DNA from 2 places in the Roseateles sp. genome. Region 2 is predicted to be linked to the other one. Evidence: predicted binding sites of a transcription regulator. Region 2 holds the regulator's gene; the other holds the start of a gene.

Region 1 (5,094 bases), 2.8 Mb from region 2:
CGCCGCCGCACGCGCCAGCCTGGAGGCAGCGTTGCAGCTGCCGGCCGAGCAGATCCGCATCGACGCGCTAGGCCTGCAGCTCGGCAGTACCAGACCCTGAGGCCCTGAACCCATGCGCGGGCGGCCTGGGCCTCGCTTTCGCGGTATCACATCGGCCAGGGCCTGGATCGCCAAGCCATCATTTCAGCGCCTTGACCAAGGCGTCCAGCTGCACCTTCAGTGAATGGTCGTGGCGCAGGATGGGCGGCACCGGGCGCGGCACATTGAGCAACTGGTAGACGGCCATCTGCGCGGCACGCACCGAGTATTCGACGGTGAAGACCACATCGTCCGGGATCTCAACGAACTGGCTGACAAAGGCCAGATTGCGCGAGTTCTTGGGCACCGGCAGCGGCCGGTCGCTGAGCGCGCGCGGCATGAACATGCTGGTGATGTAAGGCATGCGGCAGGGGATACAGTTGGCCCGGGCCACGGCATCGAGATCGAAGCGCAGGTGGCCGCAGAGCTCGCGCAGGATCTCTTCGCCCGTGCACTCGGACATGGGCTTGGCCACGAAATCACCGACGCGGTCGGGGAACAAGGCATAACCCCAGAACACCTGCACATCGGCCGGCTGGTTGGCAAAGTGCGGCTGGTGGGCCAGCACGATGGACATCAGCCAATTCGAATCCTTGAAGGTCACCAGGCCGCCGGTGCCCGGCTCATTGCCGCTGAAGGCGCGCATCTTGTCGAAGAAGGCGGTGTCCTTGAGCGTGACGGTGAAGGACTCCCACATGGACTCGGCAATGCTGCTGTTGAAGGCCGCCGGCTTGCCGAACTCGGGCCGGCCCTGGGCCAGCTTTTCCCACAAGGCCCAGCCCTGGCTGTGCTTCTTGTTCAGCTGCGGCGGCGCGCTGTGCATGGAGCCGAGGCTGGAGGCGTCGGTCATGGAGCCGTTCTGGAAAAACACCAGGTCTTGCGGGCCGAGCTCGATGCGCTCGGCCTGGCCGGCGCGCTGGCAGCAGATCGCGGCGACCTGGAACTGGCCCTCGGTCTCGACATGCTCCAGATCGGTGACCTGGCAGTCCATCACGAAGTTCACGCCCTGCTCGCGCAGCCAGGCTTGCAGCGGCCGCACAAAAGAGTCGTACTGGTTGTAGACCGTGCGCTTGACGCCGCCCAGGGTTTCGATGCGCGAGAACTCCATCATGAAGCGATGCAGATAGCGCTTGAACTCGACGGCACTGTGCCAGGGCTGGAAAGCGAAGGTGGTGGCCCACATGAACCAGAACTCGGTCTCGAAGAAGGCGGGCGACAGCCAGTCGGTGATGGTGCTGGTGCCCAGTTCTTCTTCGCTGGCATTGGAAAGCTTGAGCAGCTCCAGGCGGTCGTGCATGGAAAACCCCATGGACTCGACCGGCACCTTGGCGCGCTGGCGGTTGACCAGGCGGGCTTGCGAATGGGCCTTGTACTTCTCGTTGAAATCCAGGGTTTCGCCGAGCACGCTCTGGCCCGGGTGCTCCAGCGAGGGAATGGACTTGAACAGGTCCCAGGTGCACTCGTAGTTGTCGGTGGTCAGCATGCGACCACCGCGCAAGGAATAGCCGCGCTCGACATCGCCGGCGCCGTCCAGGCTGCCGCCCATCAGCGGAGACGCCTCGAGGATGTGAATCTGCGCGCCGGGCACCTGGGCGTCGCGGATCATGAAGGCTGCAGCGGCCATGGAGCCGATGCCGCCGCCCAGCAGGTAGGCGCGGAAGGATGAATCAATGGGGCGGGTCGATTGAGGCGTGGTCATGGCAAAGCTCGCTTTCATGTCAGGGGTGGCAGCGGATCTTTCAAGAATCCGCTGAACTTCACCGTTCTCCAGGGAACAGGTGATGGCATGGGCGTAGCTTGGCGTCGCCGAGGTAATCGGCAAATGATCAGGATCAATCGGCCCGGGTCGTGTGGCTGGGCTTTGACTTGGGACAAAGCCGGAGCGTCCTCACTCGTTTCGTAGACGCTTGCGAATGCGACTCAAGGCCTCGGGCGTCACGCCCAGGTAATGCGCGAGATCGCGCTGCTGCACCCGCTCGGCCAGAGCCGGTTGGCAGCGCAGAAAGGCCTGGTAGCGCTCGTCGGGGCGCAGGGTCAGCAGTTCGCGCTCGCGCTGCTCCTTGCGCACGATGTGCCAGGCCAGCAACTGGCGGATGGCGCGCTGCCAGGCCGGGTGGCGCTCGGTCAGCGCATGCATGGCGGCAAAGTCCACCTGCTCGATCTGACAATCCTCCAGGGCCACGGCGGCATAGTCGGTCTTGCCGCCGGCCACCAGCACATTGGGGCAGGCGAAGAAGTCACCCTCGCCGATGAAGGACTTGATCCACTCCTCACCCGCCTCATTGCTGTAGCTGAGCTTGACCACACCCTGGCGCAGCACATACACAAAAGGCTGCCACTGGCCGATGCTGAACACATCGTCGCCACGGGCGTAGTGACCCAGGCGGTAGCCGGGCTCCAGCAAGGCCCAGTCAGGCAGGGGCGCGCCGGCGGCGCCTTCGAGAAGAAGTCGGGTTTGCTGCATCAATCAGAGAAAAACACCAAGCGTTCAGAAGGCGCCGGACCGCGCCCGCCGATCAAGGCACAACGGCCAGGAAACAAAAGACGGCAAACAGCACCAGATGCACGGCACCTTGCAGCACCGTGGCGCGGCCGCTGCCCAGGGTCAGGGTGGCCACCACCACCGTCAGCAGGAACAGCACCATGCTGGTGTTGGACAGGCCCAGCACCAGGGGGTAGGGGAAGAACAGGGACAGCAAGGCCACGGCCGGAATCGTCAGGCCGATGCTGGCCACGCCCGAGCCCAGGGCCAGGTTGAGGCTGGTCTGCAAGCGCTTGCGCAGGGCCGCGCGGACGGCGGCCACGGTCTCGGGCAGCAGCACCAGCGCAGCCACGATCACACCCACCACCGAAGGCGGCGCGCCAGCCGCACGCACGCCGGCCTCGATGCCCGGCGCCAGCAGCTTGGCCAGGCCCACCACGCCGACCAAGCAGGCCAGCAGCAGCAGGACGCTCCAAGCCGCCACGCCGCCCGAGGGGTGCTCCGCGGCCTGCTCGCCTTCCTCCGTCTCAATGGGCAGGAAGTACTCGCGGTGCCGCACCGTCTGCACAAAGACAAAGGCGCCGTAAAGCACCAGAGACACCAGGCCGGCAAACATCAGTTGGGCGGTGGAAAAGGTCGGGCCCGGCGTGCTGGTGGTGAAGCTGGGCAGCACCAGGGTCAGCGTGGCCAGGGCCACCAGCACGGCCAGAGTCGGGCTGGTCGCTTCGACGCGGAAGGCCAGCACCTTGTGGCGCAGACCGCCCAGCAACAGGCACAGGCCGACCACACCGTTGCAGACAATCATCAGGGCCGAGAACACCGTGTCCCGCGCCAGCGCGTTCGAGCTTTCGCCGCCAGCCAGCATCAGGGACACGATCAGCGCCACCTCGATCACCGTCACGGCCACGGCCAGCACCAGGGAGCCAAACGGTTCGCCCACGCGGTGAGCCACCACCTCGGCATGGTGCACAGCAGCCAGCACGGCGGCCATCAGCAGCACGCTGACCGGTGCGGTCCAGGCGCCGTCCAGCGAGCCGTTGGACAGGCCCAGCAAGGCGGCCAGAGCCAGGACGGGGGACAGCACTGACCACAGAGGCAGGGCCGGTGGCAGAAGTCTGGAGATGTTTCGCATGGGTCGAGCATAAAGGCTGAGCGAGGCTGGGCCGCCTGTGCCGCCAGACCCACATACGTGCACCCAGGCAAATGTGGGTCAGCACCCCATGCCGCTTTTTCTAAACCTGCAGGGGCGTTTGCGTAAGCGGCAGAAAACGAAGTCGCTTGCAGAATTCCGCTTGTGCCCGCGAGGCAGCGGTCCGCATAATCGTCTGCACAAACGCAGCCGTCACAGCCAGCGACAGGAGACCTCGCCATGCTCAATGCCTTGAACCGCATGAAGATCACCACCTTGCTGCAGCTGGGCTTCGGCATCGTGCTGCTGATGACCATGGCCACCGCGACCATGGGCATCTTGCAGCTGAAGAACATCGTGCAGCTGAACGCCGAGCTGGCCCAGCTGGACGATCGCTCGGCCAAGGTCAACCGCTGGTACGCCGCCACCGACCTGAACCTGAACCGTGTGATGGCGATCGCCAAATCGGGCAACCAGGCCGATGTGGCCGGCTACCTGACCCAGCGCATGGGCGAAACCACCAAGCTGATCAACGGTCTGCAAAAAGACCTGGAAGCGGACATCAGCAATGCCGAGCAGAAGCAACAGTTGGAACGCATCGGCGAGGCGCGCAAGTCCTATATCGACACCCGCAAGAAGGTGATGGATCAACTCAAGGCGGGCACGGCCGACGGCTTGGCCCTGGTCGACCAGCAGCTGGCGCCATCCGCCGACGCCTATCTGAAGTCGGTGCAAAGCCTGGTCGATTTGATCGACAAGGAGTCGACCTCCTTCGCCAGCGCGCTGCAAAGTGGCGCCCGCCAGGCCACCTGGACGCTGGGCATGCTGGCCCTGGGCGCGGTGCTGATCGGCGTGATCGTGGCCTGGCGCATCACCCACTCGGTGACCGCGCCGGTCGCACGCGCAGGCGCCATCGCCCAGCAAATCGCCCAAGGCGATCTGAGCCAGCACATCGTCGTGGACCGCCAGGACGAGGTCGGCATGCTGCTGCAGGAATTGAGCAGCATGCAGGCCTCGCTGCGCCATATGGTCAACCAGGTGCGCAGCGGCACCGAGGGCATCAGCACCGCGACGGAGGAGATCGCCACCGGCAATCAGGACCTGTCGCAGCGCACCGAGGCCGCGGCCGCCAATCTGCAGCAGACCGCGTCCTCGATGGAGGAGCTGACCAGCACTGTCAAGCACACGGCCGACTCGGCCCGCACGGCCAATCAGTTGGTCGCCTCGGCGCAAAGCTCGGCCACCAAGGGCGGCCAGATGGTGGCCCAGGTGGTGTCGACCATGGACGGCATCAACGCTTCCTCGCGCAAGATCTCCGACATCATCGGCGTTATTGACGGCATCGCCTTCCAGACCAATATCCTGGCGCTGAACGCCGCCGTCGAAGCAGCCCGGGCAGGCGAGC
Region 2 (5,094 bases):
CCGCCAAAGCCTGGCCACCGCGACGCAGGCCGGCGACAGGGATTTCGACCTGGCGCCCCACATCCTGCCCCACCCGCTCCAACCAGGCCGGCTGGCGGCCACGCCACAGCAGGGACAGGCCCAAGAGAAGAGCCGCCACATGGACCAGCACCCAGAGCGGCCGCAACAAGGCCGTGGCTTGCCCCATCTGGTCCAGCAACTGCATGCTGGCCGCGGCCACGGCACCCGCGATCACATAGCCCAGCAAACGGCCGAGTTGAAACGACAAGGGCGAACGGCCGCCGGCCGCAGCGCAGGTCGCGCCACACATGGCCAAGCAATGCGGCGTGCCCGCCAGGCCCATCAAAGCGGCAGATGCGGCCAGGCTGGCGTCAAGCATGGGGGTCAGATGATGCGGGAGAAGCGCTCACGGCTGCGGTCGGCTTGCAGGTATCGGTCAAACACCATAGCAACAGCGCGCACGAAATACCAGCCCATGGCGGTCACTTGAATGGCCCCGGGCTCCAGCGTCACCAGACCCTGCTCGGCCAGGCCGCGCATGCGTTCCAGCTCAGGCCGGAAGTAGCTCTCGAAATCGACGAGATGCGCCAGCTCGATCGACTCAAACTCCAGCCGCCCTTGGCACATCAGCGCCATGATCACCGCCCGGCGAACGATGTCGTCGCGCGTCAATGCCAGGCCGCGTTGAATCGGCAACTGCCCTTGGCGCAGTGAGTCGTAGTACTCGTCCAGGGTCTTGGCGTTTTGGCTGTAGCTGGCGCCGACCCGGCCGATGGCAGACACGCCGAGGGCAATCAAATCGCAATCAGGCTGGGTGCTGTAGCCCTGGAAATTGCGATGCAGCCGCCCCTGGCGCTTGGCCACAGCCAAGGAATCTGTGGCCAGTGCAAAGTGGTCCATGCCGATATAGCTGTAGCCATGCTGCTCGAAGCCGCTGATGGCCGCGGCCAGCATGGTCACCTTGTCGCCCGCCACCGGCAGCTCGGCCTCGTTGATGCGCCGCTGCGGCTTGAAACGCTGCGGCAGGTGGGCGTAGCCGTACAGGGCAATGCGGTCCGGCTTGAGCGCACCGACTTGGGCGATGGTGCGCGCAAAGGACTCGGGCGTCTGCAGCGGCAGGCCGTAGATCAGATCCACATTGGTGGATTCGAAACCCAGCGTGCGCGCAGCCGTCATCAGCGCCTCCACACTTTCGTAGCTCTGCTGACGATGCACCGCCTTCTGAACCTCGGGGTCAAAATCCTGCACACCAAAGCTCAGGCGGTTGAAGCCGAGCTGACGCAAATGAGCCAGACGCTCGTTCGTCACGGTGCGCGGATCGACCTCGATGGACACCTCGGCACCGGGCGCCAAACGGAATCGCTCCAACAAGTCCGCCATCAGCTGGCTCAGCTCGGCATCGCTGAGAAAGGTTGGTGAACCGCCGCCCAGGTGCAGCTGCGAGACCGCGGCGCCGCGACCGAGATGCTCCAGGGTCAGGTCCATTTCCGTGACCAGAGCCTGCAGATATTCGGTGGCACGGTCATGGTGCTTGGTGATCACCTTGTTGCAAGCGCAGTAATAACAGACCGATTCGCAGAACGGAATGTGGATGTACAGCGACAGCGGCGTGTTGCCTCCAATTTGGGAGCCGCCCGATCGCTGCGCCAGGGCCTGCTGGTATTGCTCCAGCGTGAAAGCCTCAACAAAGCGGTCGGCCGTCGGATACGAGGTGTAGCGCGGGCCGGAAACATCGAAGCGGCGCAGCAACTCCTCACTGATGCAGGCAGCGGCGGGGAGGCTTGTCTCGGGGGCCGGGCGCGCGCGGCCTTGAATGTTCTGTACCATGTCCAGCACTTTGCCAAGGCTTTGGCCGCGCGACTTGACAAGGATCAAGCTCCGCGCGCTTTGACGGAACAACAATGCCTCAAGTTTTGAGGTGCATCATGCTCATGTCCGTCAAGAATCTGGAAGTCCCACAAGCGCAAGCCGGCTCAAGCGAGCGGGCTGAACCCCTGAAGAAGCACACGATGAACGTCACCGTCCCGATCAAGATCGAGCCCCTGAAAGTCGCCTGCTCCAGCTGCAATTTGCGCGAGCTGTGCCTGCCGGTCGGCTTGTCCTCCGGTGACCTGGACCAGCTCGACCAATTGGTCGCGACTCGCCGCACCGTGGCGCGCGGCGACACCTTGTTCCGCAGCGGCGACGAGTTCCAGTCGCTTTACGCCGTGCGCACCGGTTTCTTCAAAACCTGCGTGTCCTCAGAAGACGGGCGCGACCAGGTCACCGGCTTCCAGATGGCCGGTGAGTTGTTGGGCCTGGACGGCATCAGCACCGACCGCCACAGCTGCGACGCCGTCGCGCTGGAAGACTCGCAAGTCTGCGTGATCCCCTTCGAACAGCTTGAAGAGCTGTCCCGTGAGTTCACCGACCTGCAGCGCCAGTTCCACAAGATCATGAGCCGCGAGATCGTGCGCGACCACGGCGTGATGCTGCTGTTGGGCAGCATGCGTGCGGAAGAGCGCCTGGCTGCCTTCCTGCTCAACCTGACCCAACGCCTGCAGGCGCGCGGATTCTCCGCCGCCGCCCTGGTGCTGCGCATGACGCGCGAGGAAATTGGCAGCTATCTCGGCCTGAAGCTGGAAACCGTCAGCCGCACTTTCTCCAAATTCCAGGAAGAAGGCCTGCTCGAAGTGAAGCAGCGCCATCTGCGCATCCTCGACCAAGCAGGCCTACAAAAGCTGGTCAACAACAGCACCTGCTGAGACGAACTACCTCCAAGAAAAAGGCCTTCGGAATTCCGAAGGCCTTTTTTCATGCGCGCCATGGCGACTGGGTCTGGCGCGGCGCTCAGCGCGGCCAACCGCGTGGATGGGCGTCTTCGGGCAGATCCGGCAAGGTCGCCAACATCACACTGACGCTGGCCGATAGGCTGATCACCAGCCAGAAGATCATGAAGCTGACGGTGTAGACCGCCTGGCGCGACCAGTCCAGCCGCTCAGCGCCGAACCAAGTCAGATCACTGGGATCGATGACGGCAAACACCAGCACCTCCATCACCCCGGCCATGAAAAACGATGGCCAGGCCACGGCCATGGCCCAGCGGCTGCTGAGCTTGGGGACGGCCGACGCGGAGCGATCAGCGCTGTCCATTTCACTGCCCGCCGGTGGCAGCGTGGTTGCGTGCTTCACGGGCCGGCAGCAAGGCCTTGGCGCCGCTGGCTTTGTTGGCCACCACCTTCTCTTCCAGCACCGGGTCGGGATGGCTGATGGCCAGGCTCAGGGTCACAAAGCTGGCGACGATCACCAGCGCGGGCCCGCCAACGACCAGCCACATCATGGGGGTACGCCACCAGCCGGCCGGCTTGTCCAGCGGGGCTTGGGCATCGAGATTCAGGTTCTGGCTCATGGGTATGTCTCCTGACTGTGCGTGTGCGAGCCGGCGCTCAGCGCGGCACGATAAAGGTTGATTTCTCGTGCACCACGGTGGCGCCGGATTGGCCGCCATCCTGGCTGCGCAACTGGAACTCGATGCCATGCGAGCCCTTGTGGTCTTGGGCCGCACGTGCCGCCGTCTCGGGCGGCACGCGCACCGACAGGGTCAGCCAGCGCGCCTCGGCCGGTGCGACGCTCAACTCGACCGCCTTCTCGAGCTGGATACCCTCCAGGCCGCTGACGGTGACACGGTAGCGATGGGTCTGCTCGGTCGCGTTCATGACCTGCAGACGGTAGAGGTTCTCGACATAACCGTCTTCCACCACGCGTGCTAGCACACCGCGGTCACGCACCACATCGAGCTTGACGGGGCTGCGCAAGAACAGCAGGCTGGCCAGCAAGGCCGTGCACAGCACGAACAAGACCACGGTGTAGATGATCACGCGCGGGCGGAACATGCGGCGCAGCTTTTGCGCCGGGCTCAGGTGCTGCTGGAGACCGTTTTGCGTGTCGTAACGGATCAGGCCACGCGGGTAGTTCATCTTGTCCATGACGCCGTCGCAAACGTCGATGCAGGCGGCACAGCCGATGCACTCGTACTGCAAGCCCTGGCGGATGTCGATGCCCGTCGGACAGACCTGCACGCACAGGGTGCAATCGATGCAGGAACCCAAGCCGGCAGCCTTGACCTCATCCACGCTGGCTTTCTTGCTGCGCGAACCGCGCGGCTCGCCGCGCTCGGCGTCGTAGCTGATGATCAGCGTGTCCTTGTCGAACATGGCGCTCTGGAAGCGCGCATAGGGACACATGTACTTGCAGACCTGCTCGCGCATGAAGCCGGCGAAGCCGTAGGTGGCAAATGCGTAGAACAGCACCCAGAACCACTCCCAGGGACCGAAGCTGAGCGTGAAAGCCTCGGCCCAGAGCGATTTGATGGGCGTGAAATAGCCGACGAAAGTGAAGCCGGTCCACAAAGCGACGGTGATCCACACCGCCTGCTTGCCGCCCTTGCGCCAGAGCTTGTTCAAGCCCCAGGGCGAAGCGTCGAGCTTCATGCGCGCCTGACGGTCACCCTCGAACTGGCGTTCGATCCAGAGAAAGATCTCGGTGTAGACCGTCTGCGGGCAGGCATAGCCGCACCACAAGCGCCCAGCCACGGCCGTGAACAGGAACAAGGCATAGGCCGAGATCAAGAGCAGGCCGGTCAAGTAGATGAAATCCTGCGGGTACAGGACCAAGCCAAAAATGTAAAAGCGCCGGCTGGCGAGCTCGAAGAGCACGGCCTGCCGGTCGTTCCAGAGCAGCCAGGGCAGACCATAGAACAAGATCTGCGTGAACCAGACCAAGCCCCAACGCCAGCTGGCGAAGAGGCCGGACACGGCGCGTGGGTAGATCTTCTTCTGCGCTGCGTAGAGCGAGATGATTTCAACCACCGCATCCTCGCCCGCCGCCTGGGCGGCCGACGCGGAGGGAGAAATGGCCGGTCCGACACGCGGCGCCGGCGGGACTGCCCGGGCTTCAGTCATGGTCAGGGGGCGGCGACTGCCGTCTTGCTGGACAGGCTCCAGACATAGGCGCCCAGAACCTGGATCTGCTCAGGGCTCAGACGTGTGGATTGGGCCGGCATCATATTGTTCTTGCCATTGTTGATCATGGCCATCACCGCATCCTCACCCCAGC

What was found. The regulator FNR, encoded in region 2, switches genes on or off when oxygen is low (the NO sensors DNR and NnrR bind a similar motif). The targets are predictions, from matches to a motif close to TTGATNNNNATCAA.
Region 1: the regulator FNR is predicted to act here: its motif matches at 1,901-1,914, upstream of ACQY39_RS23950 (oleate hydratase).

Annotation. Positions count from the first base shown of each region.
Region 1 covers NZ_OZ253537.1:5,590,228-5,595,321, forward strand. The annotation lists gene ACQY39_RS23945 (DUF6683 family protein) at 1-100, shown strand, start outside; gene ACQY39_RS23950 (oleate hydratase) at 179-1,795, opposite strand; gene ACQY39_RS23955 (Crp/Fnr family transcriptional regulator) at 1,967-2,542, opposite strand; gene ACQY39_RS23960 (calcium:proton antiporter) at 2,595-3,692, opposite strand; gene ACQY39_RS23965 (methyl-accepting chemotaxis protein) at 3,930-5,094, shown strand, end outside.
Region 2 covers NZ_OZ253537.1:2,835,603-2,840,696, reverse strand. The annotation lists gene ACQY39_RS12180 (sulfite exporter TauE/SafE family protein) at 1-379, opposite strand, end outside; gene hemN (oxygen-independent coproporphyrinogen III oxidase) at 385-1,827, opposite strand; gene fnr (fumarate/nitrate reduction transcriptional regulator Fnr) at 2,010-2,744, shown strand; gene ACQY39_RS12165 (hypothetical protein) at 2,830-3,132, opposite strand; gene ACQY39_RS12160 (hypothetical protein) at 3,134-3,388, opposite strand; gene ccoG (cytochrome c oxidase accessory protein CcoG) at 3,426-4,940, opposite strand; gene ccoP (cytochrome-c oxidase, cbb3-type subunit III) at 4,943-5,094, opposite strand, start outside.